Regions from separate parts of the Rhizobium sp. CFBP 8752 genome, predicted to be linked through region 1. Evidence: predicted binding sites of a transcription regulator. Region 1 holds the regulator's gene; each other region holds the start of a gene.

Region 1 (7,185 bases):
GTCGCCATGCTCGTCGCCGTCCCGAGCGGTCTGTTTTCCGCGATCTACATGTCGGAATACGCCTCCCGCGGTGTCCGCTCCGTGGCAAAGCCTCTGCTCGAAGTTCTCGCCGGCATTCCCACCATCGTCTACGGCTTCTTTGCCCTGACGACGGTCGGCCCGTTCCTGCGCGACCTGTCTTCGCAGCTGAACGGCCTTGTCACCGGCGATTACGCCAACTTCATCCAGGCACAGAGCGTTCTCACCGCCGGCTTCGTCATGGGCATCATGCTGATCCCTTACGTCTCGTCGCTGTCGGACGACATCATAACCGCCGTGCCGGGAACGCTTCGTGACGGCTCGCTCGGTCTCGGCGCCACCCAGTCCGAAACCATCAAGAAGGTCGTCCTGCCGGCAGCACTGCCGGGCATCGTCGGCGCACTTCTGATGACCGCCTCGCGCGCCATCGGCGAAACCATGATCGTAGTGCTCGCCGCCGGCGTCGCCGCCCGCATGCAGCTCAACCCGTTCGAGCCGATGACGACGGTGACCGTCAAGATCGTCAGCCAGCTGACGGGCGACCTTGAATTCACCTCGCCGCAGACGCTTGTCGCCTTCGCACTCGGCATCACGCTCTTTGCGATCACGCTTTGCCTCAACATCTACGCGCTCTACATCGTGCGCAAATACCGGGAGCAGTACGAATGACCGACGTGGTTTCCTCCACCGCCGGCGTCTTGGCCAAGCCTGCCCGTCGCGATATCGGTATCAAACGCCGCTACGCCGCCGAGCGCCGCTTCCGTGCCTATGGCATCGCTGCTCTCTCGTTCGGCATCCTGTTCCTGATGCTCCTTCTGTGGTCGGTCGTCTCGAAGGGCTATACCGCCTTTCAGCAGACGATGATCACGATCCCTGTCGAGTTCTCGCAGCAGATCATCGACAAGGATAATGTGCGGGCTACGGATCCGGCCAAGCTGATGACGGCCAACTACCCGATCGTCGCCCGCAATGCGCTGGCGAAGGTTCTGGGCGTCGCCGAAACCGATCGCCAGGGCCTGCGTGCCGTCAACCAGATGATTTCGGACGGCGTTCGTGGCCAGCTGCGCGATATGGTCGTTTCCGATCCTGAGATCATCGGCACGACTCAGACGGTTTCGCTTCTGGCGGCCGGCGATATCGACAGCGCCGTGAAAGGCCAGATCAATCTCGACGTGGCGGAAACCAGCCGCAAGGTGTCCGACCAGCAGGTCGGATGGATGAAGCAGCTGACCGACAGCGGTGCGCTCGCCAAGGAATTCAACACCGGCATTTTCTTCAACGGCGCGTCCAGCCGTCCGGAAGCAGCCGGCGTCGGCGTCGCTCTGATCGGCTCCTTCTACATGATGCTGATCGTGCTCGTCCTGTCGCTGCCGATCGGCGTCGCAGCCTCGATCTATCTTGAAGAGTTTGCCCCGAAGAACCGGTTCACCGACCTGATCGAGGTCAACATCAACAATCTCGCAGCGGTCCCGTCGATCGTCTACGGTCTGTTGGGTCTCGCGGTCTTCATCAACTTCATGGGCCTGCCGCGCTCGGCCTCGCTGGTCGGCGGCCTGGTGCTGACGCTGATGACGCTTCCGACCATTATCATCGCCACCCGCGCGGCACTGAAAGCAGTGCCACCGTCGATCCGTGCTGCAGCGCTCGGGCTCGGTGCCTCGAAGATGCAGACCATCTTCCACCATGTCCTGCCGCTTGCCATGCCCGGTATCCTGACCGGTACGATCATCGGCCTCGCGCACGCCCTTGGCGAAACCGCGCCGCTCCTCTTGATCGGCATGGTCGCCTTCGTGGCGAACTATCCGACCACGCCGATGGATCCGTCGACAGCGCTGCCGGTACAGATCTACATGTGGGCTAACGAGGCGGAACGCGCCTTCGTTGAACGAACCTCGGGAGCGATCATGATCCTGCTCCTGTTCCTGATCTTGATGAATGTTGGCGCAATTCTCTTGCGACGCCGCTTCGAACGGCGTTGGTAGAGGAAGGGGGAAGCAATGAACATGATGTCAGAAGCTGCAGTTGAGAAGGCGCTGGACAAGAAAATGAACGACGTTGCATATAAGATGATCGGCAAGGATGTCTCCGTTTATTACGGTGACAAGCGCGCTCTTTATGACGTGAACCTGAATGTCCGCCAAAATACCGTCACTGCTTTGATCGGTCCGTCTGGCTGCGGCAAGTCCACCTTCCTGCGCACGATGAACCGCATGAACGACACGATCGAGGGTTGCCGCGTCACCGGCAAGATCACGCTCGACGGCGACGATATCTACGACAAGGAAATCGACGTCGTGGAGCTGCGTGCCCGGGTCGGCATGGTGTTCCAAAAGCCGAACCCGTTCCCGAAGTCGATCTACGAGAACATTGCCTACGGTCCCCGCATCCACGGTCTTGCCCGCGGCAAGACGGAAATGGACGCGATCGTCGAGGCAAGCCTGCAGCGCGCCGGCCTCTGGGCAGAAGTCAAGGATCGCCTGCATGAAGGCGGTACCGGCCTTTCCGGCGGTCAGCAGCAGCGCCTTTGCATCGCCCGTGCGATCGCCGTTTCGCCTGAAGTCATTCTGATGGACGAGCCGTGCTCGGCACTCGACCCCATCGCCACGGCCAAGGTCGAGGAACTGATCCACGAACTGCGCGCCAACTACACGATCGTGATCGTCACCCACTCGATGCAGCAGGCGGCCCGCGTTTCACAGCGCACGGCAATGTTCCATCTCGGCCACCTGGTCGAGGAAAACGATACCGACAAGATGTTCACCAATCCGGATGACCAGCGCACCCAGGATTACATCATGGGCCGCTTCGGCTGATGCGGGCGCAGAGCCCGTCAGCCGCAACTGCAGACATCAAGGATCAGACACATGGTTTCGACCCATATTCTCTCGGCCTATGACGAGGAACTGAAATACCTGAACCGCCGGATCTCCGAAATGGGCGGCCTGGCGGAGCAGATGTGCGGTGACGCCGTGCGTGCGCTCGTCAACTCCGACTCGGCGCTGGCCCAGAAGGTCATCTCGGACGACGTCATTCTCGACCATGCCGAGCGCGATATCCAGGACAAGGCGATCGTCACCATCGCCAAGCGCCAGCCGATGGCGGCCGACCTTCGCGAAATCATCGGCACGCTGCGCATTGCAGCTGACCTGGAACGCGTCGGCGACCTTGGTAAGAACACCGCCAAGCGCGTGCTCGCCGTGCAGGGAACAGGCGTCCCGCGCAAGCTCGCCCGTGGTCTGGAGCATCTTTCCGAACTGGCGCTGGTGCAGCTCAAGGACGTTCTTGATGTCTTCGCCAACCGCTCCGCGGAAAAAGCCGAAATCATCCGCCAGCGCGATGAAGAGATTGACGCGATGTACACCTCGCTGTTCCGCGAACTCCTCACCTACATGATGGAGGATCCGCGCAACATCACCACCTGCACCCATCTCCTGTTCTGCGCCAAGAACATCGAGCGCATCGGCGACCACGCGACCAATATCGCCGAGACCATCTACTACATCGCGACCGGCGCACAGCCGGAGGGCGAACGTCCGAAGGACGATACGTCCAACATGCTCGGCTCCGCCGGGACATGATGCAGCTCTCCCGAAATCGCCTGCCGGTTTCGGGACGATAACTGCCAAAACCAATGACCTGAAGCAGCGCGAGCGGATCTGGCGGATCTAAGTGCAGTTCGGGACGAGTGACGGAGCAAGTCGGAATGCAGCCGAAGATCGCAGTCGTGGAAGACGAAGAGGCCCTCAGCGTCCTCCTTCGGTATAACCTGGAGGCCGAGGGTTACGAGGTCGATACCGTGCTTCGCGGTGACGAAGCGGAAATCAGGCTTCAGGAGCGCGTTCCGGATCTTCTCATTCTCGACTGGATGCTGCCGGGCGTTTCAGGCATCGAACTCTGCCGTCGCCTGCGTATGCGGCCGGAGACGGAACGCCTGCCGATCATCATGCTGACGGCGCGCGGCGAAGAAAGCGAGCGCGTTCGCGGGCTTGCCACCGGCGCAGACGACTATGTGGTCAAGCCTTTCTCGACGCCGGAACTGATGGCCCGCGTCAAGGCGATGCTGCGCCGTGCCCGACCGGAGGTCCTTTCGAGCGTCCTCAAATGCGGCGATATCGAACTCGATCGCGAAACCCATCGCGTTCACCGCAAGAGCCGCGAAGTTCGCCTCGGGCCGACAGAGTTTAGACTTCTGGAATTCCTGATGGCGTCGCCCAGCCGCGTCTTTTCGCGCTCGCAGTTGCTCGACGGCGTCTGGGGCCATGACATCTATGTCGACGAACGCACCGTCGACGTGCATGTGGGGCGCCTGCGGAAGGCACTCAACTTCTCCAACATGCAGGACGTCATCCGCACGGTCCGCGGTGCCGGCTACTCGATGGAAGCCTGAGCACCGCGTCTCCTAGCCGGCAGCGTCATGGCAATGACACCGGCCACCACGCAGGCCAGGCCGAGCCAGGCTGTCGAGGCAAGCGTTTCGCCGAGAAACACGACACCGATGCCAACGCCGATCGGCACCCGCAGATAGGCCTGCGCCGTCGTGCCGACGGAGCCGAGCGTCTGCACGAGCCGGAAATAGATGACGAAGGCGAGCGCCGTCGAAAATACCGCGAGCGCCAACAGGGCGAGCATGGAATCGGTGCTGGGAGTCAGCGTCCAGGGTCTGTCGACCACGAGGCTCACGGGAATGAGGATGGCCGCGCCTGCAATCAGCGATCCCGCGGCGGGCATCATCGGGTCCAATCCCTTAAAATTCTTGCCGAAGATGGCAGCCGCCGCATAGCAGATCGTCGCCGCCACGATGGCGAGTTGAGCCCAGAGGTTCTCGCCCGAGCCGGCAAGCGCCTCAATGCCGACGATCAGGCATATGCCGACAATGCCTGCGGCAACTCCAAACAGCTTGGCCGCAGAGACGCTTTCATGGCGCGTGATCAGCGCCGTCAGCAGAAACGCGAAGATCGGTGTCGTGGAACTCAAAATGGTGGCAAGGCCCGCATCGGTCGTCTGTTCGGCCCAGGCAATCAGGGTGAAGGGGACCGCGCTGTTGAGGCAGGCCTGAACCGTGAAAAGCTTCCAGGTCTGCCGGTCGGTCGGCAGCTTCAATCCGCGAAGGCGTAGTGCCGCAGCGAGAATGAGCCCGGCGACCAGTGTTCTGACGGCAATAAAGGTGACAGGCGAAATCGTCTCCACACCGACTTTGATCAGCGTGTAGGACGCGCCCCAAAGCGTCGCGAGCGTGAGGAGCAGCAACAGATCCGTTGCCATGCTTGTTTTAGTGTCCGCCATTCCAGTTCCTATCCCCATCCATGCAATCTCCGCCCCTCTTAGCGGAGAGAGGAAAAGAAATGCTTCGGCGACGGCCGAACCGTTGACCGCTGACGGCAAAGTTTTCCGGTGCTAGAACCGGATCATGTCCAATATGGTTTCAGGAAACACGATTGCGGAGGTTGCAAGCCTGATCGGCGATGTCGCGCGCGCCAACATGCTGTCCGCGCTGATGGGCGGACAGGCGCTGACGGCAGGCGAACTGGCACGCCACGCCGGCGTCACCGCGCAGACCACCAGCGGCCATCTCGGCAAACTGGCGCAGGCTCGCCTGATCGAGGTCGAGAAGCAGGGCAGGCACCGCTATTACCGACTTGCCTCTCCGGAAGTCGCGCACGCGATCCACGCGTTGATGGCAGTCGCCGCGGATGGGCCGAAGCGCCATCATCCTGTCGGCCCGAAAGACGAGGCGTTACGGCTAGTCCGCACCTGTTACGACCACATGGCCGGCCGTCTCGCCATCGCGCTCGCCGACTCCCTGACCGGCAACGGCTATCTGCTGCTCGGCGATGGAGCCGGCCTGATCACCGATGAAGGCCGGCGTTTCTTTTGTGATTTCGGGATCGATCTCGACCAGCTGACCCGTTCGAAACGCCCGCTCTGCCGGACATGCCTCGATTGGAGCGAGCGACGGCCGCATCTGGCGGGACAAATGGGTGCGGCGCTGCTGGACCGCGCTCTTGGCGTCGGCTGGATCAGCCGCCGAGAGGAAACCCGGGCTCTGCGGATCACGCGCGCCGGAGAGATCGGGTTTGCTGACAAATTCAGGCTTCCATCGGACTGGCGTATTGCACCGTCCGAAACTCTGATGGTCAGGCGGCTTCCTGGGTCTTCCATTCCGGCAGCGGGAACAACTTGTCGTAGCCAAGATTGAAGAGATAGGCATAGACCACGTAGAACAGCGCGATCGCGATATCCATTGTCAGCGCATGGAGAAGGGTAATCTGCAGATACCACGCGATAAACGGCATCAGCACGACCAGCAGACCGATTTCGAACAGCACCGCATGAGCAATGCGCAAGGCAGGCGTCTTTAGCGTCGTACCCCGTCGCGCCTGCAGAAAGCGGTCGAAACCCAGATTGTAGAGGTAGTTCCAGCCGGTCGCGACCGTCGCAGACACGACGCCGACAATGCCCATATGTTCGGCCGGCATGTCGAAGACGAAAGCGCCGAGCGGCACCATCATCAGAAGCCCGATGATTTCAAAGCTGATGGCGTGGCGAATACGGTCTCTTATCGAGCGCATGATCTTCCCCTTTAGGTGAGGTTCATGCCGGGTCGTCCCGGCGTTATGCCCATTCAGGGGGAGGTCGTCCTCTCTCGAGGCCGAAATAGGAGCCCAGGGAGTGCGAGGCAAGTTTTTTCAGCGCAAGTCAGCCATGCCGAAAACGCAAAAGGCGGGCCAGAGCCCGCCTTCGATCTTGTTTCCGCAGCCGCCTGACTTAGGACGCGCGAGCAGCCGGACGACGGCGCTCGTGCACCGGCTGGTAGGCAAGCTTCGCGTGATATTTGCAATAGGGCGACGCATCCTGCGCATCGCAACCGCAGAAATGAAAGTCGTCCGTCAGCGGATCGCCAACCGGCCACTTGCATGTGCGCTCGGTGAGATCCGTCAGCGACAGACGGCGCGAGATCGGCACAACGACGCTGCCGGAAGCGGTGTATTTCACCGGTTCGGCGACGTTGACGTCCTGATCTTCCTTGAGTGCGTTTGCACCCACCGTCCGTGCTGCGGGACGGGCTGTGTCGCGTCCGGCAAAGCTCGGCGCGCGCGGAGCTGCGGGCGCTGGGCGCTTAGATGCCGGGCGATTGGCCGACGCCGAACCGCCTGCTTTGGCGCGACC
Region 2 (7,185 bases), on a different contig from region 1:
TGTGTTTGCCGATGCTGTCGGCAAGCTCGGCATCAGCGAGAATGACCGCATCGTCATCTATGACGGTCCGGGCATCTTTTCTTCGCCGCGTGGCTGGTGGCTGTTCCGCATCATGGGTGCGAAACAGGTGTTTATCCTGGACGGTGGCCTCGATGGCTGGAAGGCGGAAGGGCGCGCGCTCGAAACCGAGATCCCCTCGCCGGTTGCGTCCATTTTCGATGCGGAGCTTCGCCTCGACAAGGTCATCGACTACCATCAGATGATGTCGATCGTCAGCGATCGTACAAGCCAGATTGCGGATGCACGGCCGGCCGGACGCTTTACCGGCACAGAGCCGGAACCCCGCGCTGGCATGCGCTCCGGTCATATGCCGGGTGCCGTCAACGCTCCCTCCAGCAGCTTTTCGACAAACGGCAAGCTGAAGACGATACCCGAACTGCGCCAGGCTATTGAAGCCGCGGGAATCGATTTGGGGCGCCCGGTCGTGACGAGCTGCGGTTCGGGCATTACCGCTGCGATCATCACGCTTGCGCTGGAATCGCTCGGGCATGAGGACAACGCGCTTTATGACGGGTCTTGGACGGAATGGGGCGGACGCTCGGACACGCCGATCGAGACAGGACCGGCTAAGCCTACCCCTGCAATCTCGTCGCAGGCGTAACGATGGCGAAAAAGCCCGTACCGCTGAAGGCGCGCGTCACCGTTCTGGAAATGACGGCCGCGCCCAAGACCAGCATACCGATTCCGGCCAACATTCAAACCGCCATCATACGCGCTACCGAAGTGCCGTTGCATTTCTACCGGTACCTATACCGCCAAGTCGGCAAACGCTGGCACTGGTACGATAGGCTGCGGCTGTCCGACGCCGAGCTTGCGGCCGCGATCCACAACCCGCGCTGTTCGATCACGATCCTTCTGGTCGACGGATCGCCGGCCGGCTTCTACGAGCTGAACTCTGCTGACGACAACGTCGTAGAGCTGTCCTATTTCGGCCTGTTCGAACGGGCCCTCGGGCTCGGCATCGGCAAGTGGTTCCTGACGCAAGCTCTTTATTCTGCGTGGCAGAACAACCCGGAGAAGGTCACCGTCACCACCAATTCGCTCGACCATCCCCGAGCGCTGCAGCTCTACCAGATGATGGGTTTTTCGCCCGTCTCGACATACGAGGCCGAGATCGTGCCGATGACCAGCGCGGAACTGGTAAAGGTGCTGGACAGCTAGCTCGCGCAAGGATCGGGTGGCGCTTCAAAGCCCGACGGGTCATCTCCTATATATAGAAAAGGAGACGACCATGCCAATCTTCAACGCGATCCCGGGTGACCACGCAGAGCATCTATGGAACGGAGGCAGCAATTCCTACGGACACCAGCCGGAGACCATTATCTCGGATGGTCCCGGATATCCCTGCCGCCATTGCCTCAGGAATATCGGAGAGGGCGAAAGCCTGTTCGTTCTTGCCTATCGACCGTTTCCGACAACGCAGCCCTATGCCGAAACCGGTCCCATCTTCCTGCATAAGACGCCCTGCCCACGGTTTATCGCGGAAGAGGTTCTACCGCCAATTCTGGTCAGTCCGGATTACATCGTCCGGGGTTATGCAGAAGATAACAGGATCGTCTATGGCACGGGTGCGGTGACCCCGACGTCCGAAATCATGCGGCGCGCCGACGACCTGCTTCAACGCGCCGATATCGCCTATGTCCACGTTCGCTCGGCCCGCAACAACTGTTTCCAGTGCCGGATTGACGCGGCTTAGCAGGAGCCCCTTATGCCTGCGGGTCTCCGCCGTCCCGCTCCAGCTTTTCGGCAAAATCGAGGAGCTGCCGCACGAGATCGCCCGCAGCCTTGTCGTTTTGTTCGATCCTGCGAGCCGACACTTCTCTCAGGTTGAGAAGCGCCGCTTCCACACTGCGCGGCAGAGCCGGGCCGCGGTCATGATGTGGCCCCCTGTCGTGATCGCGGTGGTGTTCGTGCCGTTCCTGCTTCTGCTTGATCTTTTCAGCCAGCTCGGACAAGCGCTCGAGGATGGTCGTTGCGAAACTGCGGTTCTCATCGAGATGCGCACGGCCCTCGTCAGTGATGGTGTAACGCTTCTTGTTGCCATCCGCTACAGCCGTCACGTAGCCGGCTTCCTCAAGATAGGTCAGCGTCGGATAGATGACGCCGGGGCTGGGTGCGTAAAAACCATACGTCATATCTTCGATATGTTTTATGATCTCGTAGCCGTGGCGGGCTTCTTTCTCGATCAAGGCCAGGACGACCAGTCTGAGATCGCCCTGCATCAGAAAGCGACCGATACGTCCCTCGCCATCGTCGCCGAAGCCACGACCACCGCCCGGCCCGCCTTTTCCGCCAAAACCCCTACCCGCAAAGCCTTTGCTGAACGGAGCGCCCCGCATGGTAAATAGTCCCTCGAAGCCCGAGCGATCGGCGTTGCAGCTTCTGTGGCTTTCAAGTCGTTGAAACATCTTACTCTCCTTTAGAGTATCTTTCGATATATCTAAAGCTAGCACATTTCCACAACGCTGCAAGCTGCCAGATATATCTAAGTCATATCCTTTTGGTTTTTGTGGCGGATTTTTTTCGAGCTATCTGCGGCGCGCGGTGCGGCCGATCCGGATTGACCGTCGCGTCATTACCCGGCAGTCACCGAACTTTCGCCGACCGTCATTTAAGGGATGCGTCCTTGGGCGATTGTGCCTAAGCTCGCCTCCATCAGTGATCCGGAGGGAGATATTAGATGTCGCTTTTTACCAAAGACCTTTTCGAAAATCATGCGGTCTCGCGCCGATCCCTTCTCGGTGGCATTGCGGCCACATCGGCGCTGGTCATGCTCCACCCGTTTGCGGCACGCGCGGCCGCCAACCAGGCGCATCTGCGGCTGATGGAGACGACAGACATCCACGTGCATGTCTTCCCTTATGATTATTATGCCGACAAGCCGAACGACACACTTGGACTGGCCCGTACCGCCTCGATCATCGATTCGATTCGAGCCGAAGCCGGAAATTCGATGCTGATCGACAACGGCGACTTCCTGCAGGGCAATCCGCTTGGGGACTACATCGCCTATGAGCGTGGCATGAAGGAGGGCGACAAGCATCCGGTGATCACTGCGATGAACGTGCTGGGCTATGACGTCGGCACGCTTGGAAACCACGAATTCAACTACGGCCTCGATTTCCTGTTCAAGGTTCTTGCAGGATCCGGCTTCCCGCATGTCTGCGCCAACCTGACCAAGGGCCAGCTTGCCTCCAGTGCCAAGGACGACGATCTCTTCTTCAAACCCTACGTGATCATCGAAAAGCAGATCCGCGACGGTTCCGGCCAGTCGACCCCGATCAAGGTCGGCTTCATCGGCTTCGTGCCGCCACAGATCATGACCTGGGATAGCAAGAATCTTGAGGGCAAGGCGCAGACGCGCGATATCGTCGATGCTGCCAAGGCCTGGGTGCCTGTCATGAAGGAGGAAGGCGCCGACATCGTCATCGCCCTATCCCATTCCGGCATCGATGGTTCCGGCCAGAGCGATCGGATGGAAAACGCGTCTCTTTATCTCGCAGGGATCGAGGGTATCGATGCGATCTTCACCGGTCACCAGCATCTGGTTTTCCCGGGTCCAAAGGATTTCGAGGGCATTGCCGGCGCTGATGCCAAGAAAGGCACGCTGATGGGCAAGCCCGCCGTCATGGCCGGGTTCTGGGGCTCCCATATGGGTCTGATCGACCTGTTGATCGAAAAGGATGGCAGCGGCTGGAAGATCGTCGATTCCACCTCGGAAGTCAGACCGATCTATCACCGCGACGAAAATCGCAAGGTCGTTGCCGACGTCAAAGACAAGCCTGAGGTCACCGCGGCCATCAAGCCGGAACACGAGGCGACGCTTGCCTATATCCGCCGCCCGGTCGGCAAGACATCTGCGCCGCTCTATTCCTACTTCGCGCTGGTCGCGGATGATCCGTCGGTGCAGATCGTCTCAAATGCGCAGACCTGGTACATCAAGGACATGCTGAAGGATGGCGAGTACAAGGACCTCCCGGTGCTATCCGCCGCCGCTCCCTTCAAGGCCGGCGGTCGCGGCGGTGCGGATTACTTCACCGACGTCCCGACCGGCGACATCGCCATCAAGAATGTCGCGGATCTCTATCTCTATCCCAACACGGTTCAGGCCGTGCTGATATCGGGCGCGCAGGTCAAGAACTGGCTGGAAATGTCGGCTGGCATGTTCAACCAGGTCAAGCCGGGATCAAAGGATGTTCCGCTGCTCAACGCCGGTTTCCCGTCCTACAATTTCGACGTGATCGATGGCGTGACCTACCAGATCGACCTGTCCCAGCCGTCGCGCTTCGACAAGGACGGAAAGGTACTGGACGAGAATGCTCACCGTATCGTCGACCTGAAGTTTGACGGCAAGCCGATCGATCCGGCGCAGAAGTTTGTCGTCGTCACCAATAACTACCGTGCCGGCGGTGGGGGCAAGTTTCCGGAGATCGCCAGCGACAAGGTCATTTTCGTCGCCCCCGACACCAACCGCGACGTCGTTGTTCGCTACATCATCGATCAAGGGACGATCAATCCTTCGGCCGACGACAACTGGTCGTTCAAGGCGCAGCCCGGATCCACGGCCCTGTTCGAGACCGGACCCAAGGCGCGCCAGTTTGCCGGCAGCCTGAAGGGGACGAAGATCGAGGATGCAGGCGACGGCGAGAACGGTTTCGCGAAGTTCAGACTGGTTCTCTGAGGCGTCCCATCCAGTCGTCCGGCCGAGGACCCGCGTTATTCGGCAGCCTGCCAATACGTCCTTTCCGGCTCCTGCTTCAGGAGTTCGGGAAGGTCATCATGGTTTGGACATGAGGACAGCTTGGCTGCAAACGATTCGATCAACCACTGTCCCGCGGGTCCGGGCGGATTGGATGCCTTTCGCAAGGCGTAGATCGGATATTGTCCCTGCTCGTACGCGTCGATATCCAACGCGACCAGATCGCCGTTGCGGATGTCATCGAGCACCAGGGAGGCTGGAAGCCCACCCCAACCAAGCCCACCCTTGATCAGCTGATACTTGGTGGCGATGTCGCTGATGCGCCAGATCTTGTAGGACAAGACATTGAAGTTACGCCCTGCGGTAAGCCCTGACGCGTCGGTCACGACCAGTTGCGTCTCGTCGCGCACATCGGCAAGGGTGAGTGTGCGGTTGAGCTTCACCAATGGATGATCCGGCGCTGCGACCGGCAAGAGGTATGAATGACCGATCCTTTCGGCAATCAGCGAATCGTCCTGCTTAAGGAGAGCGCCACCGATGCCGATGCCGGCCCGTCCACTGATGACCTGGCCCATCACCATGCCGAGTTCCCCGACGCTGAGGTTGAGGGCGACACTTGGAAATTTCTCTCGGAATTCGCGTAGCTGGCTGACCACCGCGTCGGCCGGCACCATCACGCTGACGGCCAGCGTGATCTCGGCTTCCAATCCCTGAGTGATGCTCTTTGCCCGAGACCGCATGATCTGCAGGTCGGCAACGATCCGCCGCGCATCCATCAGCATCGCCCGCCCGGCCTCGGTCAGTTTTGGCTGACGCGCCCCGGCCCGGTCGAACAACTGAATCTCAAGCTGCGTCTCGAGGTTGGCAATCGTGTAGCTGACAACCGACTGAGCCCGGTTCAGCAGGCGTGAGGCTGCCGAAAAACTGCCGCTTTCGGCAACTGCGATGAAGACCTGCAGCTGATCGAGGGTGGGATTCGCGTCCATGTGACCTATCCAGATTTTAGATGGAAAGCTTCGACATTATCCCCATTCCATCGATTGCCGTCTACTCCTATTTGTCTTCTCAGACAGGCGACCTCCAGTCTCCCACCGTCGAGAAATTCATAGGAAACAAAGCAATGCCATCCATCCTTCTCGTGACATCCAGCCCTCGCGGCACCGAATCGCTGTCGACAAAGATTGCGACGGAATTTGTCGACAAGCTGAAGGTCCAGCATCCGGGCGCGACCGTTGTGACCCGTGATTTAGGTCAGAACCCGATCGCCCATCTCGACACCGTGACCACATCTGCGATCCGCAAGCCCGCAGATGCTCGCAATTCCGAGGAAGCGGCAGCAGCGAAACTGTCCGACGAACTCGTCGCCGAGTTGCTCGCCGCCGATACGGTCGTGCTTGCCACGGGCCTGATCAATTTCAATATCTATTCGACGCTGAAAAGCTGGATCGACAACGTTGCCCGCGCCGGCATGACGTTCCGCTACACAGCCGAAGGTCCGCAGGGACTTGCGACCGGCAAGAAGGTCTATGTCGTTCTGTCGGCCGCCGGCATCTATTCGGAAGGCCCGGCCATGGCGATGAACCACGCCGTTCCTTACCTCAAGACGGTTCTTGGCTTCATGGGCATGACGGATGTCGAAGTGATCTACATTGAAGGTACCGCATTCGGTCCGGAAGCGTATGAGAAGGCGATTGCCGCCGCACAGGATCGCACGCAGCAGCTTGCACTGGCCGCCTGATCCTAGACGTCCACACCGGTCGGTGAGACGAGACGCCCCTGACGGCCGTGGACATTGTCCCGGCCGTCTTTCTTTGCGTGATAGAGGCGTTGGTCCGCAACGCCGAACAGCGTGGCGAATGTGTCGCCATCGTCTGACGTGGTCGCCACTCCGATCGATACGGTGATGCACTTGCCATCCGGCCTGATGACAGACGCACAGATATCCTGGCGAAGCCGCTCGGAGAGCGCCAAGGCTCCTTCGTGGTTCGTGTTCGGCAGGATCAGCACGAACTCCTCGCCGCCGAACCGCGAGAGATGATCGCGCGGCCGCGTTCGGGCCTTGAGCTGCGTTGCCACGTCCTTGAGCACCTCGTCCCCCTTCATGTGACCGAAGAGATCGTTCACGTCCTTGAACCGGTCTGCGTCGATGATCACGAGACTGAGCTGCTGCCGCATGTCGATACTTTGCTTGATCATCGCCGGCGCATCGGCTTCCAGCCGGTTGCGATCGAAAACGCCGGTCAACCGATCGACGCCGCTTGTGGCAAGCAGCGCCTGATACCGCTCGCGAAACGTCAGATCATGAAAAATGTCGGCAATTTCGCGCCGCGACAAGGCAAGCCTCGGGATCTGTTCGACCCTGAGATAGGCGAGCAGCAGCACGGAATAGATGATCACCGCGAGCATTTTGGCGTACCAACCGCCGA
Region 3 (7,185 bases), on a different contig from region 1:
GCAAAGGACAAGACTGCGGAAGTAGCACAGGCGCTGGGGCTAGGCCAAAATCTCTCGCAGGCCGACCTGTCCGCGCAGGCCTATGGCTTCTGTGCTGATCTCGGCATCGAGATGTCATTGGCAAAACATGGCGCGACCGAAGCCGATCTTCCGCGCTTTGCCGCAGATGCGCATGCCATCCGTCGCCTCATGGACAACAACCCGGCCGATATGAGCGTGGATGACGTTCTGGCGATCTATCGCGCGAGCTTCTGAGAACCTCGCTCCAGTGAAAAAGGCGGTGCCGCCAAGCGCCGCCTTTTGCGTCTCATACCGAAGTCAAATCGCTCGCGATCCTCAAGATCGAGCCTACAGATGCGACGACTGAAAGAGCCTCTCCCGCGATCCCTTCAGATGCTCGAACATCAGACGGCGCGCATCATCCTCGTTGCTGTTGGCGATCGCCGTCGCAATCGCTTCATGCTCGCCAAATACGCGCGACAGGCCGGACGCTTCCCGCTTGATCGAGGCGCCGTGAAATTTCATGCCGACGGCAATATGATCCTTCAGGGCTTCCATGGCGGTGGTAAAATAATTGTTCTGCGCGGCGCGGGCGATGGCGAGGTGGAACTGAAAGTCGGCATCCTCGCGGTGTGACTGACGGTTCGTGGCATCGCGCAGCAGTTCGAGCGCCTGGCGGATCGCCTTCAGACTGTCGGCATCGTGACGGGCGGCAGCGGCAGCGGCGGCAGCCGGCTCCATCGTCAGGCGGAATTCGTAACAGTTGAGAAGGTCTGCGACGTTTTCCAATTGGCCGAAACCGAGGGGATTGCGCAAGCCCACCGAGCGGACGAAACTGCCGGCACCGCGCCTTGAATAGATCAGGCTCTGGTCGCGCAGCCGTTTCAGTGCTTCGCGGATGACGGGTCGGGACACCTCGAATTCGGCGGCCAGATCGTGTTCCGTCGGCAGGCGCTCGTCGGGCTTGTACGCACCGGACTTGATTGCGCGCAACATCCGCTCGAACACGATATCCGCAAGGCCCTTGCGGGCGGTTCCCGTTTCCAGTCCCATCGTCAACCTGCCTTTCGCAGGACCATGTCTGCAATTTGCTTCAACGTATGGGGATGACCGAAGCCACCCGATTTTGCAATAATGCAGCGCCCTTGTGCCGACGCAAGACCAAGACCCGGCAGGCATTCGCCATGCAGACGCAGCCTCGACAGGCCCAGCCGACGCAGCACCGCCTCGGCCGTCGCTCCACCGGAGAGAAGCAGCGTTCCGTCGTAACCGGCAAGGTTCTCGTGCACGCCGTCAGCCAGAGCTTCCGCCACAAGCTGCGCATCGACCTCTTCCTCACCCGGTGTCGCCTGCACGAGCATCAGATCAGGTCTTGTCCCACTTTCCGCGTCCAGCCGGCCGTTCGGCGCAGGCAGATACGTCAGGCTGTGGCCGTTGCGCAGGGCGTCGATCTGCGCAAGCGTGATCGGATCGCGCGAACCGATGACAAATGTGATCGGACCGGAAGGGATGGTCGCTGCCTTCGCGTCGACCTTGTTCGTCATGCGACGGGCGAGCGCTTCTGCAAGACCGCGAGCGCCGATCAGCAGATCGGTCCCGTTGTTCTCAGCGACGTCGAGCGCAACGTCCATGTCGGCGGCTGAGCTAGCGTCAGGGATATGGGAACGAGCTGTGTGCGCACCGAGCCTGTCGGCGATCACGATCGGAGCGTCGATACCAAAGCCGGTGACACATCCGTTCGCAACGACCCGACCGAACTCTGGTATCCCAGGCGCAACGAGGGCATGGGTGAAAGGGATGGCGTCCAGTTCGGCAACGATATTTCCCTTGAGGCGGGAATCGACCTTCTTGAACAGCCGCGTTCCCGGCGGCAGCAAGGCGATTGCCGCAGCCGTGGCGGCACGTGCGTCGCCGGCACTTGTTTCGCGGGTGTTGAGGTTGATGGACAGCACAGCGGGGCGATCGGCGACGATCCCAGTAATTGCATCAAGGTTGAGCGCCACGTCGGTGCGAATACCTCGCCCGGCAAAAGGCGCCGCCGAGTCGAGCGCACCGGTCAGGTCGTCCGCAAGAATGACTAACATACGCCTCCACCTACTTATGTTGTAAGCTTTATACCACGGAAAAGCGCTTATGAGTCAACATGGGTATGGAGTGAAATGACAAATGTAAGGCCACCGTCGACCACGACGTGACTGGGCCAGCTGACGCGCTGCTCGACTTTTTCGTCGACATTGCGAATCTTGGCGAGCGTCTTCGTCTGGAGCATTCCTACAGCCTCAGCTTGCTATCTGTCGCACAAATTGCCAGATCGAGGCAGGCTTGGATCGCGTCCATTTGAGACACGGTCGATCGGTTTAGGAGCCGTCAGCCGTCACGCGGCTGCTTTACATAACACTGATGCTCCTGCCTGACTGCCCGCCTCAGCAGGACACCGAGAGAGCATGGTGCGCGATCCGCCACCCGACAAGGCAAGCGCAAACCGCTGCGATCCGCACCAAAGGCCTATGCTTCGCATCTTTGACGGAGTTCAGTCACTCTTTTTATATGGCATTGATAAATACAATATTCTTGAACCTTATGAATAACTGATGACTGCTTTTGAACGATTTTAATATTAGACTCTAGTTGACTCGATAGAATACTAATCTAAACTTTTGTTGCTGATCGTTCTCTGTGGAGGAGTTTCGATGCAATATCTTGATGACGACATCGTAAATCTTCGGCGACCCGACGGTTCGGAAGCCCAGTACTACTGGGGTGATGGCTGCAATGTCCTGTCTGAGCCAGAGGGCAAAAAAGAGGTTGAGATCGTCGGTCTCCGGGGAGTTGTAGACCGAGGATTTATCGATGGGCGGGCTCGACTTCGGTCGGATGCATTGCTCCGTCTGTCGATGGTCGACGTCCAGCAAGGCGATGGCCTGATCATCGAAACGCCGAGCGGTAAAGTGATCTTCATCGACGGCGGCGACAACCAGCTCTTTGCTCGGCATGCCAATGCGCGATTTCCGAAAACAAGCGATGACGATCCACTGATTGTCGATCTCATTCTCATCACGCACGGTGACGCCGACCATTTTGATGGCCTTACCGAACTGCGAAAGTCGGAAACCCATACGAGACCTCAAAAGCGGATATTTGTCGCCCCGAAGCGGATTTTTCACAATGGCATCGTGAAACGCCCGCTGAAGAAGCTTACCGGCGAACGCCGAAAAGAAACCGAGATGTTCGGCAGGACCGTAGAGGCAGATGGAAGGATATTCATTGTCGACCTCGTGGACGATCAAGCTACCGTCCCGGAAGTTGACAGAAACGGGAAGTTCAACACTTGGGTCGAGACCCTCGAAGCGTGGGGACCACGCGTCGAACGCGCAACCGGGAAGCCGATTGAGAAGCGGCGTCTTGATCACACAAGTGTAGGTGCCTTCGACTTTCTCGCCGCCGACAATATCTCGGTGGAGCTTCTTGGCCCCATTACCGATATTATCGACAAGGATGTCGGCTTGCGGTTTTTGGGTGAACCACCGGACGATGCAAATCTCATGTTAGGGACTGTCGCCGCCAAGGTTGGCTCTCCCTCCGCGTCTCATACGATCAACGGACATTCGATCAACTTCCGTCTCCGCTACGGCAACGTTCGGTTTCTTTTTACCGGCGACATGAACCAGGAGGCCGGGCAACGGTTTCGAGAGGCGCTACCCGGTGCAGCCGTCCGCGCGGAAATCCTGAAGGCGCCTCACCATGGGTCCGCCGACTTCGACATGGAGTTTCTCAAGGAGGTCTCTCCGGTCGTGTCATTGATTTCGTCAGGAGACGAGAGCGAAGCTAAGGAATACATTCACCCACGCGCCACTCTTATAGCAGCTCTTGGAAAAGCCGGGCGAACAACACCTTCCATCATATTCTGCACTGAGCTCGCGGCTTTTTTCAAGGTCCTTGGCTCTGTGAATGACCCCAAGGATGCCGCGAGGAAGGTGTTCGCTTTTGAGCGAACCAATTTCGGTATCTCTCACGTTAGGACAGATGGTGAGCGGGTGCTCGCTTTCACTCACTCAGGCAAGAAATTTATGAACGAGGCGTATCGATTTAAGGTCTCGGCCACAGGCGAGATTTCGTTCGCAGCAAAAGCCGTGAGGCGGGCGGCGCCAAAGCTTTAGGCTAAACTGCCGCAGGCACGCGGCGCGTTGGCTTGCCCTGTCATTTTGACTGATCCACTCGCAAACGGAGGACGTCAGACTTTACAGAAACTGTCGTTCTCAAGCCGATCAACCAACCTGCAATTGTCACGACACTGCTATTCGATGAATTCTAACTGTGGGAGCCCTGACATGCCGCTGAAAAACTACGCCGTCCTGAAGGGACGTCCGACGAACAACCGCCTCGCAACAGGCGCAAATCCCCACTATCAGGTTTTGGTATCCGAAAACGGAACCATGCATCGCATTGCGATCAATGTCAGATCACAGGACGGGAGCGAAGTACAGTTCTTGGTCCGCTCGGCCTTTGAGCATCCGATCACGGAAGAGATTGCGGCGTTGTCCGAGGGGCTTCACCGCGCAGGAAGCGTTCCAGATGGCATCGCTCTCGACTTCATTCGGAGCAATCTCATGCAGCCTTGGGAGCTAAAGCCCTTGCCGCTTTCAGCCACAGGGCCAGACAACGACCTGAACGAAAAGATCGACGCTTATGTACAGCGCGCCATGTCCGATGAAGATTCGTGGATCTATGCATTTGGCGAAACCTGGGGTCCAGAACCCGACAAAGCGGACAAGTATTTCGGTTTTAAGCCAGGTCGCGGCATTCATGATATCCATATGAACCAGGGTAACCCGCCCGGTAAATTCGCGGGCGACAACGGCAAATTCCAAGATGGTGCGCTGATTTTCGAATTCCCGAACGAAAACCAGTGGGTGGCGATCTTCCTCAAGTTTCAGACGCAAGCTTGGCATTCCGACGACGATAGCGCCGATCCGATCGTCCCGGCCAATCCAGATCACGATGGTGAGCCACATACGCCGGTCGATCGCGACCGAATTCCGCCGTTTGACGTTCCTGATGGACTGGTGCGGATCATCGCAGCACTTGTCAACGACGTGCGCACCCCCGAACGCGAGACCGTCACCCTACTGAATACGGCCGACGTTGCCGTTCAGCTCGATGGATGGATGATCAAGGATAAGCAGAAGAATACGATGACGCTGTCCGGCACGATCGCTGCTGGCGCGACCATGAGCATCGAGATCAAGTCACCAGCCGCTTTGTCTAACAAGGGAGGGATCATAACTCTGTTGAACGTCGATGGCGTCAAGGTGCATGGCGTTTCATACACCAAGGGTCAGGCGCGCCAACCTGGGCGAACCATTCCATTTCAGCCGTGACCAAACTTTACCACAGAGAAGCGCTATCGCGACATCCGCTTCCGAGCCTTCAAGTTTAACGGACGAGAACCATCGACCTGCCGTCAGAACATCCGTCCCTTTATGGTCTTGCTATCGCGTGTACGATGCCCTCGACCGTCCAAGGTGCGTAAGGACCGCACCGCCAACATCCTTAGCCGCCAGTCGATGGAGGCTCTTCATGCTCAACCAGCGTGAATTTCTCCTTGCCGGTCCAGATGAGCACGTCCGTGTAATAGGTCATCAGCCATGCCAGCATCGCTTCACTGACTGCAATTAAGATCGGGTTTCCGGTGATCTGCGCGATGCGCGTGTGAAACTGCATATCTGCTGCGATAAACTCCTCGGCTTTTCCCATGGATCGGCGTTGGTGTTCGATGATGTCAGAGTTCAGCGCTTTTGAATGTGAGGAAGCTGGCGATGGTGGAAGAGCAACGCTCGCTCCGTTTGCGACGGGACGGCTTATGTTGACGAGCCGTCCTGCCGCCCCGACTTGACCTTACCCCAAGATGGAGGGCTCCAAGGCGGTGGAGCACTCGACCACGAACATACTTCCCGCGTTGGAGGGACCGCACTTCGACGGCCACCTCGGCACCGTCCATCGGCGAGCGCTGTTCAATAATACTCAACTCGCCCAAAAACTAAGCGCACAGCAAATTGCTCAAAAATAGCCTTGACGAAATGTCATGACGTTATACTCTATCGCCATGAGCTGGAATGATACCGATCTTGAAGAAAGCCCGATACCACGCTGGTCGCAGATTGCGGACCGGTTGCGGACGGACATCGAGAGCGGCAGTTTCAAGCCTGGCGATGTTCTGCCGGGGGAAGCGGAGATCAACAAGCGCTTCGGTGTAAGCCGGAGTACATCACGGGCAGCTCTGGACTATCTGGAAACCGAAGGTCTCATCAAGCGACGCTCCGGTGTCGGGTCGATCGTCATCGAACCGCGTGTCGAGCGTCCGTTGAACCAGATCTCCTCGTTTTCGGAAGACATGCGTCGGCGCGGTCTCACACCCGGCTATCGAACACGATCCGTCAAGGTCGTGTCCGCCAGTGCGGCAATCGCTTTGGAGCTACAACTTCAGCCCGGCGACGACGTGGTGGAGATCGACAGGACAATGCTGGCGGACGGCATGCCGCTTGCAACCTCGATCACATATCTGCGCCCGCAACTGTTCAAGAAGTCGGGTATCCCGACGATCGAGGAACTGGATAGCGGCTCGCTTTACGAAAGACTCCGGCGCGACGACATCGTTTTCGCCGGTGGCGACGAACGCATCGAAGCCGCAATGGCCGACACCATGACGGCCCGCATCCTCAACGTCCGGCAGCCGGCGGTCGTGCTGATCTGCCACCGAACCTCCTGGATGCCCGACAGGCAGCCAGTGGAATACGTCGTTCTGCACTATCTCGCAGAACGCTACAGCTTCCACGTGAAGCTCATCAAAGCCTGACAGCTCGAAAGGCTGATCGCAACACAGGAGCCCGCGGCTTGGTCGGGGGCTCTGCCGGATATCCGTGCCGTTTTGGCAGCCGTCGATGAAGACAAACATCCGTGACCATCTGTCCCGACGGGCTTCCCGGCGCAGGAGAGGTGCGTCCCGAGAAAAACTGAAGACACAACAAAAATAAGAATCGCCAGAGAAGGAACATGTCGTTGACGACTATACGCACCTCGTTTCTGGGCCTCGCAGCCCTCTCCCTGTCTCTTTTGCCTGTCGCAGCTTCGGCTCAGACACAAGAAAAAGGCGGCACGCTGAACATCGGCGTCGTCTCGGATCCGGTG
Region 4 (7,185 bases), on a different contig from region 1:
CCGACGCGGAAAGGCTGGCGGCAAGCATCAGGACGGTGGATGAGGCGCGACGAATCGATGGCATGGAGACCATCAAGCCTCAAACCGTGGCGCTTTTTCGTCCAGATCGGCGTTGACCAGTCGAACTGCTTCCTGCGGTCCTTCGGGATGATCGAAGACAGCCAGTCTCAAAGCCACGAATTCCGCTCCGTTTTCGGCAACCTCGAGCGCCGAGGAAATGTCCGTGCCGCCCATGGCGATGCAGGGAATTTCCACCATCGAAGCCCACCATTCCGCAAGCGCGAGGTTCTTGGGATGCGCCTCCGGCTTGATGTCGCCATCGAGCTTGCCGAAGAAAATATAGTCGGGGCGGCGCTCGCCCACTTCGAGCGCCGTGTGACGCTCGGATGCACCACCGGCACCGACGATCATCTTCGGGCTGAATTTCTCGATCGTTTCTTCCAGCTCTTCCATCGAACCGGCCATATGCAGGCCGTCGGCCTTGACGCGACCTGCGACGCGGCTGTCTCCAGCGATCAGCGCAGCGGCACCCGCGGCCTGGATCATCGGCACCATGAGTTCGGCGCGGTCCTGGAATGCAGTATCGTCTTCATCGTATTGCGGCAGGATCACCGAGGCGACATCGCCGCCCGCAAGCGCCTTCTCCAACCGGTCCGCCTGCGCTTTCGCATCCGCATTCTGCGGCACGATCAGCACCAGACGGCAACGCTCTTCCTGTTTCTTCATGTTTCTTCCCATGCAGCGAACCGCAACCCGGCGATCCGCACTCGTTTTCTCTTGAATGATTCGATAGACCGGAAGGATTGCGCAATCAACCGCTCATCCCATCTGCCCGCCTCAACGGTGCAAGCCTGAAGTGCCCATGCCAGACATATTTTCCTCCGATACGCTCAGCCTCGCCTTCTTTGCCGTAGCGGTGCCCGCCGTGATGCTGGTCGGGCTTTCCAAGGGCGGCATTGGCGGCGCGATCGGCCTGATGGGCATGCCGCTGATGTCGCTTGCAGTCGACCCGGTCAAAGCGGCGGCGATCTTCCTGCCGATCCTGATCCTGATGGATATCGTGGCACTCTGGTCCTGGCGCCATTTCAACGACAGAAAAACCCTGCTGATGATCCTGCCGGGCGGCGTCATCGGCATCGCGCTCGGCTGGGCAACATCGGCCTATGTCTCCGACGACGCATTGCGGATCGTCATTGCGGCAGCAACCATCTTCTTCGCCCTCCGCTACTTCTGGCAGGTCTACGGCCCGGATAAGAACCGTCCGGCCGCCGCACTGCCGCATCGTCCGGCGGCCGCCACGTTCTGGGGCGCGCTGTCGGGCTATGCCAGTTTCGTGGCGCATGCCGGCGGCCCGCCTTTCCAGATCTACGTTCTTCCGATGAAGCTGGATCCTAAGAAATACACCGGGGCCAGCATCCGCTTCTTCGCCATCGTCAACGCCGTCAAGATCATCCCCTATTTCCTTCTCGGCGCATTGGGGGCCGAAAACCTGACGATCTCGGCGACATTGCTGCCGGCAGCCCTGGTCTCGACCATGCTCGGTGCCGCGATCGTCAAGCATCTGAAGTCGGAAGTGTTCTATCCGATGACCTACGCGCTCGCGCTCGTTGCAGGCGTAAAGCTTCTGTGGGACGGCCTGCCGATCTGACCGGTCCGTCCGAACATCATAAAAAACCCAATTACAAAAAGGCCTTCCGCCGGTCGCGAGACACGAAAACGGTTGATGCTTCGTCAAGTTATGCTTAGCTTCAAAATATGACACTCGATCCGTTTTCAGCCATTGCCGACCCGAACCGGCGCCATCTCCTCGAAGAGCTGAGACGCGCGCCGAAAACCGTGAATGAACTTGCACAAGGACTGCCGATCAGCAGGCCGGCCGTCTCGCAGCATCTGAAAGCACTGCTGGACAGCGATCTCGTGACTGTCACACCAGAGGGAACGCGGCGCATCTATGCCGTGAACGGCAGCGGCTTCACCCGGCTCAACCTGTGGCTCGACCAGTTCTGGACGTAAATTCTGGCCGCGACTGTGACGTTACGACCAGAACTGTTGCTTTTAGTCTTGGAATTTATCGTGCCGCTGTGGGCACCCTCTCACGAATGTACGTGAGGCGCGTGGCGCTTTTGATCGCCTAATGACGGGTGTCGGTCTTTAACCGCTCCACCTCGTCTTTGATGCGCAGCTTGCGGCGCTTGAGCTCTGCGATCTCACGATCGTCGGCGGATGGAGATGCGAGAACTGACTGGAGTTCCTCTTCGAGGTCGCCGTGCTTCTTTTCAAGCGATGCGATATGCGCCTGGACGGTCATGTGGCATGTTCCTTCCTTAGGTACCTGCCTTGGCACTCCTCTGAGCCAAGGCTTCAGGTTTGCAACAGAAGTGTGACACGGTTGGTCCGCTTTGTCGAAGGAGAAATCATGGTCTCTCAGCGGCAAATTCGTGGCGTCGGCTAACTTCCAGTTAACGCGGTTTGATGGTAGGAGCTTGCGGATGAAGCCGGGGTTTGCAAAAAGCCGGCGTAAAGAATGGGGACTGAGCATGCGTGATCAGGAACAGGCGGATAACCGGCTGGTACTCGCGAAACTTCGCCAGGAACACGAAGATTACGACGCCGCGATCAATGCCATGATCAAGGTCGGCTGTGAGGCTCTTCGCATCCAGCGCATGAAGAAGAAGAAGCTGGCCATCAAGGACCGGATGACCCAGATCGAAGACCAGATCATTCCCGACATCATCGCTTGAGTTCACCTTAAAGGGCCTGGAATGTCAGAAAGACCCGCAGTCGCCATCATCATGGGCAGCCAGTCCGACTGGGAGACCATGAAGAACGCCGCCGACACGCTTGATACGCTCGACATCGGTTACGAAGCACGGATCGTCTCGGCACACCGCACGCCGGACCGGATGTACGAATTCGCCAAGAGCGCCCGCGACGAGGGCTTCAAGGTCATCATCGCCGGTGCCGGCGGCGCTGCCCACCTGCCGGGCATGACGGCGGCCCTGACGCCGCTTCCGGTGTTCGGCGTGCCCGTCCAGTCGAAAACGATGAGCGGCACCGACAGCCTCTACTCGATCGTCCAGATGCCGGCCGGAATTCCCGTCGGCACGCTGGCCATCGGCCGAGCCGGCGCGATCAATGCCGCCCTTCTTGCTGCAGCGGTGCTTGCCCTTTCCGACGATGACCTTGCCGACCGGCTCGACGCCTATCGCGCGCACCACACCGCATCGGTCGCCGAATATCCCATCGACGAAGCACCCTGAGAAACATCATGACGATCCGCACCATCGGCATAATCGGCGGCGGCCAGCTCGGCCGCATGCTGGCGATCGCTGCCGCACGCCTGAACTACCGCATCATCATCCTTGAGCCGCAGGCCGACTGCCCGGCCGCCCAGGTCGCGAACGAACAGATCACGGCGGCCTACGACGACAGGACGGCGCTGGCCGATCTCGCCAGCCGCTGCGACGTCGTGACCTACGAATTCGAAAACGTACCGGTCGAGGCAGCCGAGTTCCTGCAGCAGTCGGTTCCAGTCTACCCGCCGGCCAAGGCCCTGGAAGTGGCGCAGGACAGGATTGTTGAAAAGCAGTTCCTCAACGGCTGCGGCATCGAGACCGCAAGGTTTCATTCCGTCGACAGCCAGTCCGATCTCGAAGCAGCGCTTGCAGACTTCGGCGGCAAGGGTGTCTTGAAGACCCGCCGTATGGGCTACGACGGCAAGGGCCAGCGCGTGTTCCGCTCCAGCGACGACAAGGCCGATGGCGCCTATGCGGACCTCGGCTCGGTGCCGACGGTTCTTGAAAGCTTCGTGCCCTTCGAGCGCGAAATCTCGATCATCGCCGCGCGCGCCAAGGACGGCACGGTCTCCTGCTACGATCCGGCCGAGAACATCCACCGCAACGGCATCCTTCATACCTCCACCCTGCCCGCGACCATTCCAGACACGACCGCGCAGACCGCGCGCAGTGCCGCCGAAAAGCTCCTCGCTGCCCTCGACTATGTCGGCGTGATCGGCATGGAATTCTTCGTGATGGCCGATGGCACCCTGATTGCCAACGAGATCGCACCGCGCGTGCACAATTCCGGCCATTGGACAGAGGCTGCCTGCGTGGTCTCGCAGTTCGAGCAGCATATCCGCGCGGTGGCCGGCTCAAGGCTCGGCGATCCGCGCCGTCATTCCGATTGCGTGATGACCAACCTGATCGGCGACGACATCCTCGACGTGCCCGGCTGGCTCGCGAGGACCGACGTGCTGGTCCACCTCTACGGCAAGACGGAATCCCGTCCGGGCCGGAAAATGGGCCATGTCACGGAGCTGAAGGGGCGGAAAACCCGGTCATAAAGTGCGTCACAAGGTTGACACGCATCCAGCCACGGGTTATCTGCACGCCAACCTGAGCGCGCCCCTCGTCGACAGATAGGCGGCACGCTTTCGATTGATAGAGACAAGCGGCTCTTTGAGCCCACAGACTTCTGGACCAGTACAATGAAGATCAAGAACTCGCTCAAGGCGCTGAAGGCTCGTCATCGCGATAACCGTCTGGTTCGCCGCAAGGGCCGCGTTTACATCATCAACAAGCAGAACCCGCGCTTCAAGGCCCGCCAGGGCTGATTTGCGCTGATATCGACGGGTTGTCCGGGCACGCCTGAGACGATCAAATTGTCGGTAGCGTGAAATTTCGGGTTTGACCTTCGGCGCATGCGGATTACTTTATCCGCATGCGCTATTTTCGTTCAAGCTTCGTGATCCTTGCTGTGTGTGTTGCGGTGCCTGCCTTTGCGCAGACGCTGCCCCAGCCCATGCCGCCATCCCAACCGATGCCGCCCGCTTCGCCGCTGGAAAGTCCGCAGCAGGGAGGTCCGCAGGCAGCACCAAATGCCGGCCAGCCTCTCAACGCCAGGGTCGACCCGCTATTTGCGGCGCTGAAACGTGAGCGCAATCCGGAAAAGGCGCGCGGAATCGCCACGCAGATCGCCATGAACACGGGTGAGTCGGGCAGTCCCACAGTCAATCTTCTGATGGGCTGGGCGGCCACGGCCGCCAAGGAAAAGCGCAACGCCGCCGCCCTCGACTTCCTCGACCGCGTCACTCTCATCGACCCCGCCTATGTCGAAGGCTGGAACCGCCGCGCCACAATGCATTACGCGATGGGCGACCAGCGCAAGGCGATGGCCGATATTGCCGAAGTGCTGAAGCGTGAGCCTCGCCATTTCGGCGCGCTGGCCGGTCTTGCCGGAATCCTTACCGAAGCCGGACGGGACAGCCAGGCGCTGAATGCGTGGGAGCGTTATCTCGACATCTACCCCGCCGATCGCGAGGCGCAGGAGGCTGTGACCAAGCTATCCGAAAAGATCGCCGGCAACCGAACCTGATGGGCCGCCATGGGGATTGTACCTCTTATCTTGTCTCTCATCGCATTCGGCTTCGGCTTCACGGCCTGGAAGGCGAAAGCGATCGAGGCCAACCTTCCGAACGACGGTGAACTCACCGATCTCGGCGATATCCGTATCAACGCCCTTCATGTCGCAGCCCCAGCCGAGGGCGACCTTCCCCCCATCGTCTTCATCCACGGCGCCAGCGGCAATCTGAAGGACCAGGAAGCAGCGTTCCGCAGACCGCTAGAAGGGCGCGCCGAAATGCTGTTCGTCGACCGTCCCGGTCACGGCTATTCCGAGCGTGGCGGCGAAGAGAACGGCTTTCCGGATGGCCAGGCCGAAACGATCGCTCGCCTCATGGATCGCTACGGCATCGAGAAGGCGATCATCGTCGGCCATTCCTTCGGGGGTGCGATCGCCACATCCTTCGCGCTCTACCATCCGGAAAAGACGGCAGGCCTGCTTCTTCTCGCGCCCGCCACCCATCCCTGGCCGGGCGGCGTCGACTGGTACTACAATCTCGCAGCCCGCCCTTATCTCGGACGCCTGTTTACTCGCTTCCTGGCGCTGCCTGCCGGGCTGGTGCTGATGGAGAAGGCAACCCATGCCGTCTTCCATCCCAACCCCCGTCCGGACCGCTACCTCGACGGCGGCGCCACCGCACTGGTGTTGCGGCCTGAGAACTTCCGCAACAACGCGATCGACGTCGCCAATCTCAACGACTACGTCACCAGGGTCGCACCGCGCTACAGCGAGATCACCGCACCGACGCTGATCATCAACGGCGACAGCGACAAGATCGTCTCGATGGATATCCATGCGAAGGCGCTGACGGCCGCCGTCGCCGGCGCCGAACTGGTCGTCATCCGCGGCCTCGGCCACAAGCCGGATTACCTCGCGACCGATCTCGCCATCGCCGGGATCGAGAAGCTTGCGGGTCACCACCGCGACCTGCAGTCCGTTGCCCGCAGGGTCGAGGCGCGACTGGCGAAAGTGGTCGACGAGCCGATGCCGGACATGGATTTCTCGATCGAAAAGACCTGAAACGACAACGGCCGCCGGATCACTCCGACGGCCGTTTTCATTTCACGCTGTTGATAGCGGGTTTAAACCCCACTCTGCCCATCTGCACCGATATAGGCGATGCGCAGCATGTTGGTGGCGCCAGGTGTGCCCAGTGGCACGCCGGCCGAGATGATGATCCGGTCGCCCGGCTTACCAAAACCTTCGGAGGCGACGATGCGGCAGGCGTTGTTGACCATGTCGTCGAGGTCAGTCGCGTCGTGGGTGACGACGCAGTGCATGCCCCAGCCGATCGACAGTCGACGCGCGGTCTTGACGCTCGGCGACAGTGCCAGGATCGGAACGTTCGGACGCTCGCGCGAGGCGCGAAGGCCTGTTGTGCCCGACGATGTGTAGGTGACGATCACGGCGAGCCGCAGCGTCTCTGCAATCTGGCGGGCAGCAAGCGAGATCGCATCGGCACCGGTTGCTTCCGGTGTGGCGCGCTGCGCGTAGATGATGCTTGGATAAAGCGGATCGTCTTCCACCTTGCGGGCAATCGACGCCATCATCGAAACGGCTTCGACCGGATACTGACCGGACGCCGATTCGGCCGACAGCATGATCGCATCGGCGCCTTCGAATACGGCGATCGAGACGTCGGAGACTTCGGCGCGGGTCGGAACCGGCGCGCTGATCATCGATTCCAGCATCTGGGTCGCGACCACGACCGGCTTGCCGGCGCGGCGACATGCGCGTGTCAGCTGCTTCTGGATGCCGGGGACCGCCTCGATCGGCATTTCGACG

Evidence for each region. The regulator PhoB, encoded in region 1, activates phosphate uptake and scavenging genes when phosphate is short. The targets are predictions, from matches to a motif close to TGTCATNNANCTGTCAT.
Region 2: the regulator PhoB is predicted to act here: its motif matches at 2,645-2,661, upstream of IFT59_RS09070 (bifunctional 2',3'-cyclic-nucleotide 2'-phosphodiesterase/3'-nucleotidase).
Region 3: the regulator PhoB is predicted to act here: its motif matches at 4,282-4,298, upstream of IFT59_RS15680 (DUF2278 family protein).
Region 4: the regulator PhoB is predicted to act here: its motif matches at 2,370-2,386, upstream of IFT59_RS02990 (YdcH family protein).

The regions. Positions count from the first base shown of each region.
Region 1 covers NZ_JACYUZ010000003.1:125,408-132,592, reverse strand. Annotated here, with positions in the region: gene pstC (phosphate ABC transporter permease subunit PstC) at 1-687, shown strand, start outside; gene pstA (phosphate ABC transporter permease PstA) at 684-2,000, shown strand; gene pstB (phosphate ABC transporter ATP-binding protein PstB) at 2,016-2,831, shown strand; gene phoU (phosphate signaling complex protein PhoU) at 2,883-3,596, shown strand; gene phoB (phosphate regulon transcriptional regulator PhoB) at 3,722-4,405, shown strand; gene IFT59_RS16560 (DMT family transporter) at 4,387-5,301, opposite strand; gene IFT59_RS16555 (ArsR/SmtB family transcription factor) at 5,426-6,214, shown strand; gene IFT59_RS16550 (PACE efflux transporter) at 6,153-6,587, opposite strand; gene IFT59_RS16545 (GcrA family cell cycle regulator) at 6,784-7,185, opposite strand, start outside.
Region 2 covers NZ_JACYUZ010000001.1:1,878,433-1,885,617, forward strand. Annotated here, with positions in the region: gene sseA (3-mercaptopyruvate sulfurtransferase) at 1-661, shown strand, start outside; gene IFT59_RS09055 (GNAT family N-acetyltransferase) at 664-1,221, shown strand; gene IFT59_RS09060 (DUF1203 domain-containing protein) at 1,292-1,756, shown strand; gene IFT59_RS09065 (PadR family transcriptional regulator) at 1,767-2,468, opposite strand; gene IFT59_RS09070 (bifunctional 2',3'-cyclic-nucleotide 2'-phosphodiesterase/3'-nucleotidase) at 2,741-4,741, shown strand; gene IFT59_RS09075 (LysR family transcriptional regulator) at 4,777-5,745, opposite strand; gene IFT59_RS09080 (FMN-dependent NADH-azoreductase) at 5,880-6,497, shown strand; gene IFT59_RS09085 (GGDEF domain-containing protein) at 6,500-7,185, opposite strand, start outside.
Region 3 covers NZ_JACYUZ010000002.1:552,171-559,355, forward strand. Annotated here, with positions in the region: gene IFT59_RS15660 (iron-containing alcohol dehydrogenase) at 1-255, shown strand, start outside; gene IFT59_RS15665 (FadR/GntR family transcriptional regulator) at 349-1,053, opposite strand; gene IFT59_RS15670 (four-carbon acid sugar kinase family protein) at 1,056-2,084, opposite strand; gene IFT59_RS15675 (ComEC/Rec2 family competence protein) at 2,691-4,157, shown strand; gene IFT59_RS15680 (DUF2278 family protein) at 4,329-5,378, shown strand; partial or broken gene IFT59_RS15685 (FCD domain-containing protein) at 5,490-5,781, opposite strand; gene IFT59_RS15690 (GntR family transcriptional regulator) at 6,083-6,853, shown strand; gene IFT59_RS15695 (ABC transporter substrate-binding protein) at 7,057-7,185, shown strand, end outside.
Region 4 covers NZ_JACYUZ010000001.1:644,923-652,107, reverse strand. Annotated here, with positions in the region: gene IFT59_RS03010 (tetratricopeptide repeat protein) at 1-64, opposite strand, end outside; gene IFT59_RS03005 (thiamine phosphate synthase) at 73-726, opposite strand; gene IFT59_RS03000 (sulfite exporter TauE/SafE family protein) at 863-1,648, shown strand; gene IFT59_RS02995 (ArsR/SmtB family transcription factor) at 1,756-2,013, shown strand; gene IFT59_RS02990 (YdcH family protein) at 2,132-2,308, opposite strand; gene IFT59_RS02985 (YdcH family protein) at 2,538-2,741, shown strand; gene purE (5-(carboxyamino)imidazole ribonucleotide mutase) at 2,763-3,260, shown strand; gene IFT59_RS02975 (5-(carboxyamino)imidazole ribonucleotide synthase) at 3,269-4,342, shown strand; gene ykgO (type B 50S ribosomal protein L36) at 4,487-4,612, shown strand; gene IFT59_RS02965 (tetratricopeptide repeat protein) at 4,720-5,373, shown strand; gene IFT59_RS02960 (alpha/beta fold hydrolase) at 5,383-6,420, shown strand; gene pyk (pyruvate kinase) at 6,483-7,185, opposite strand, start outside.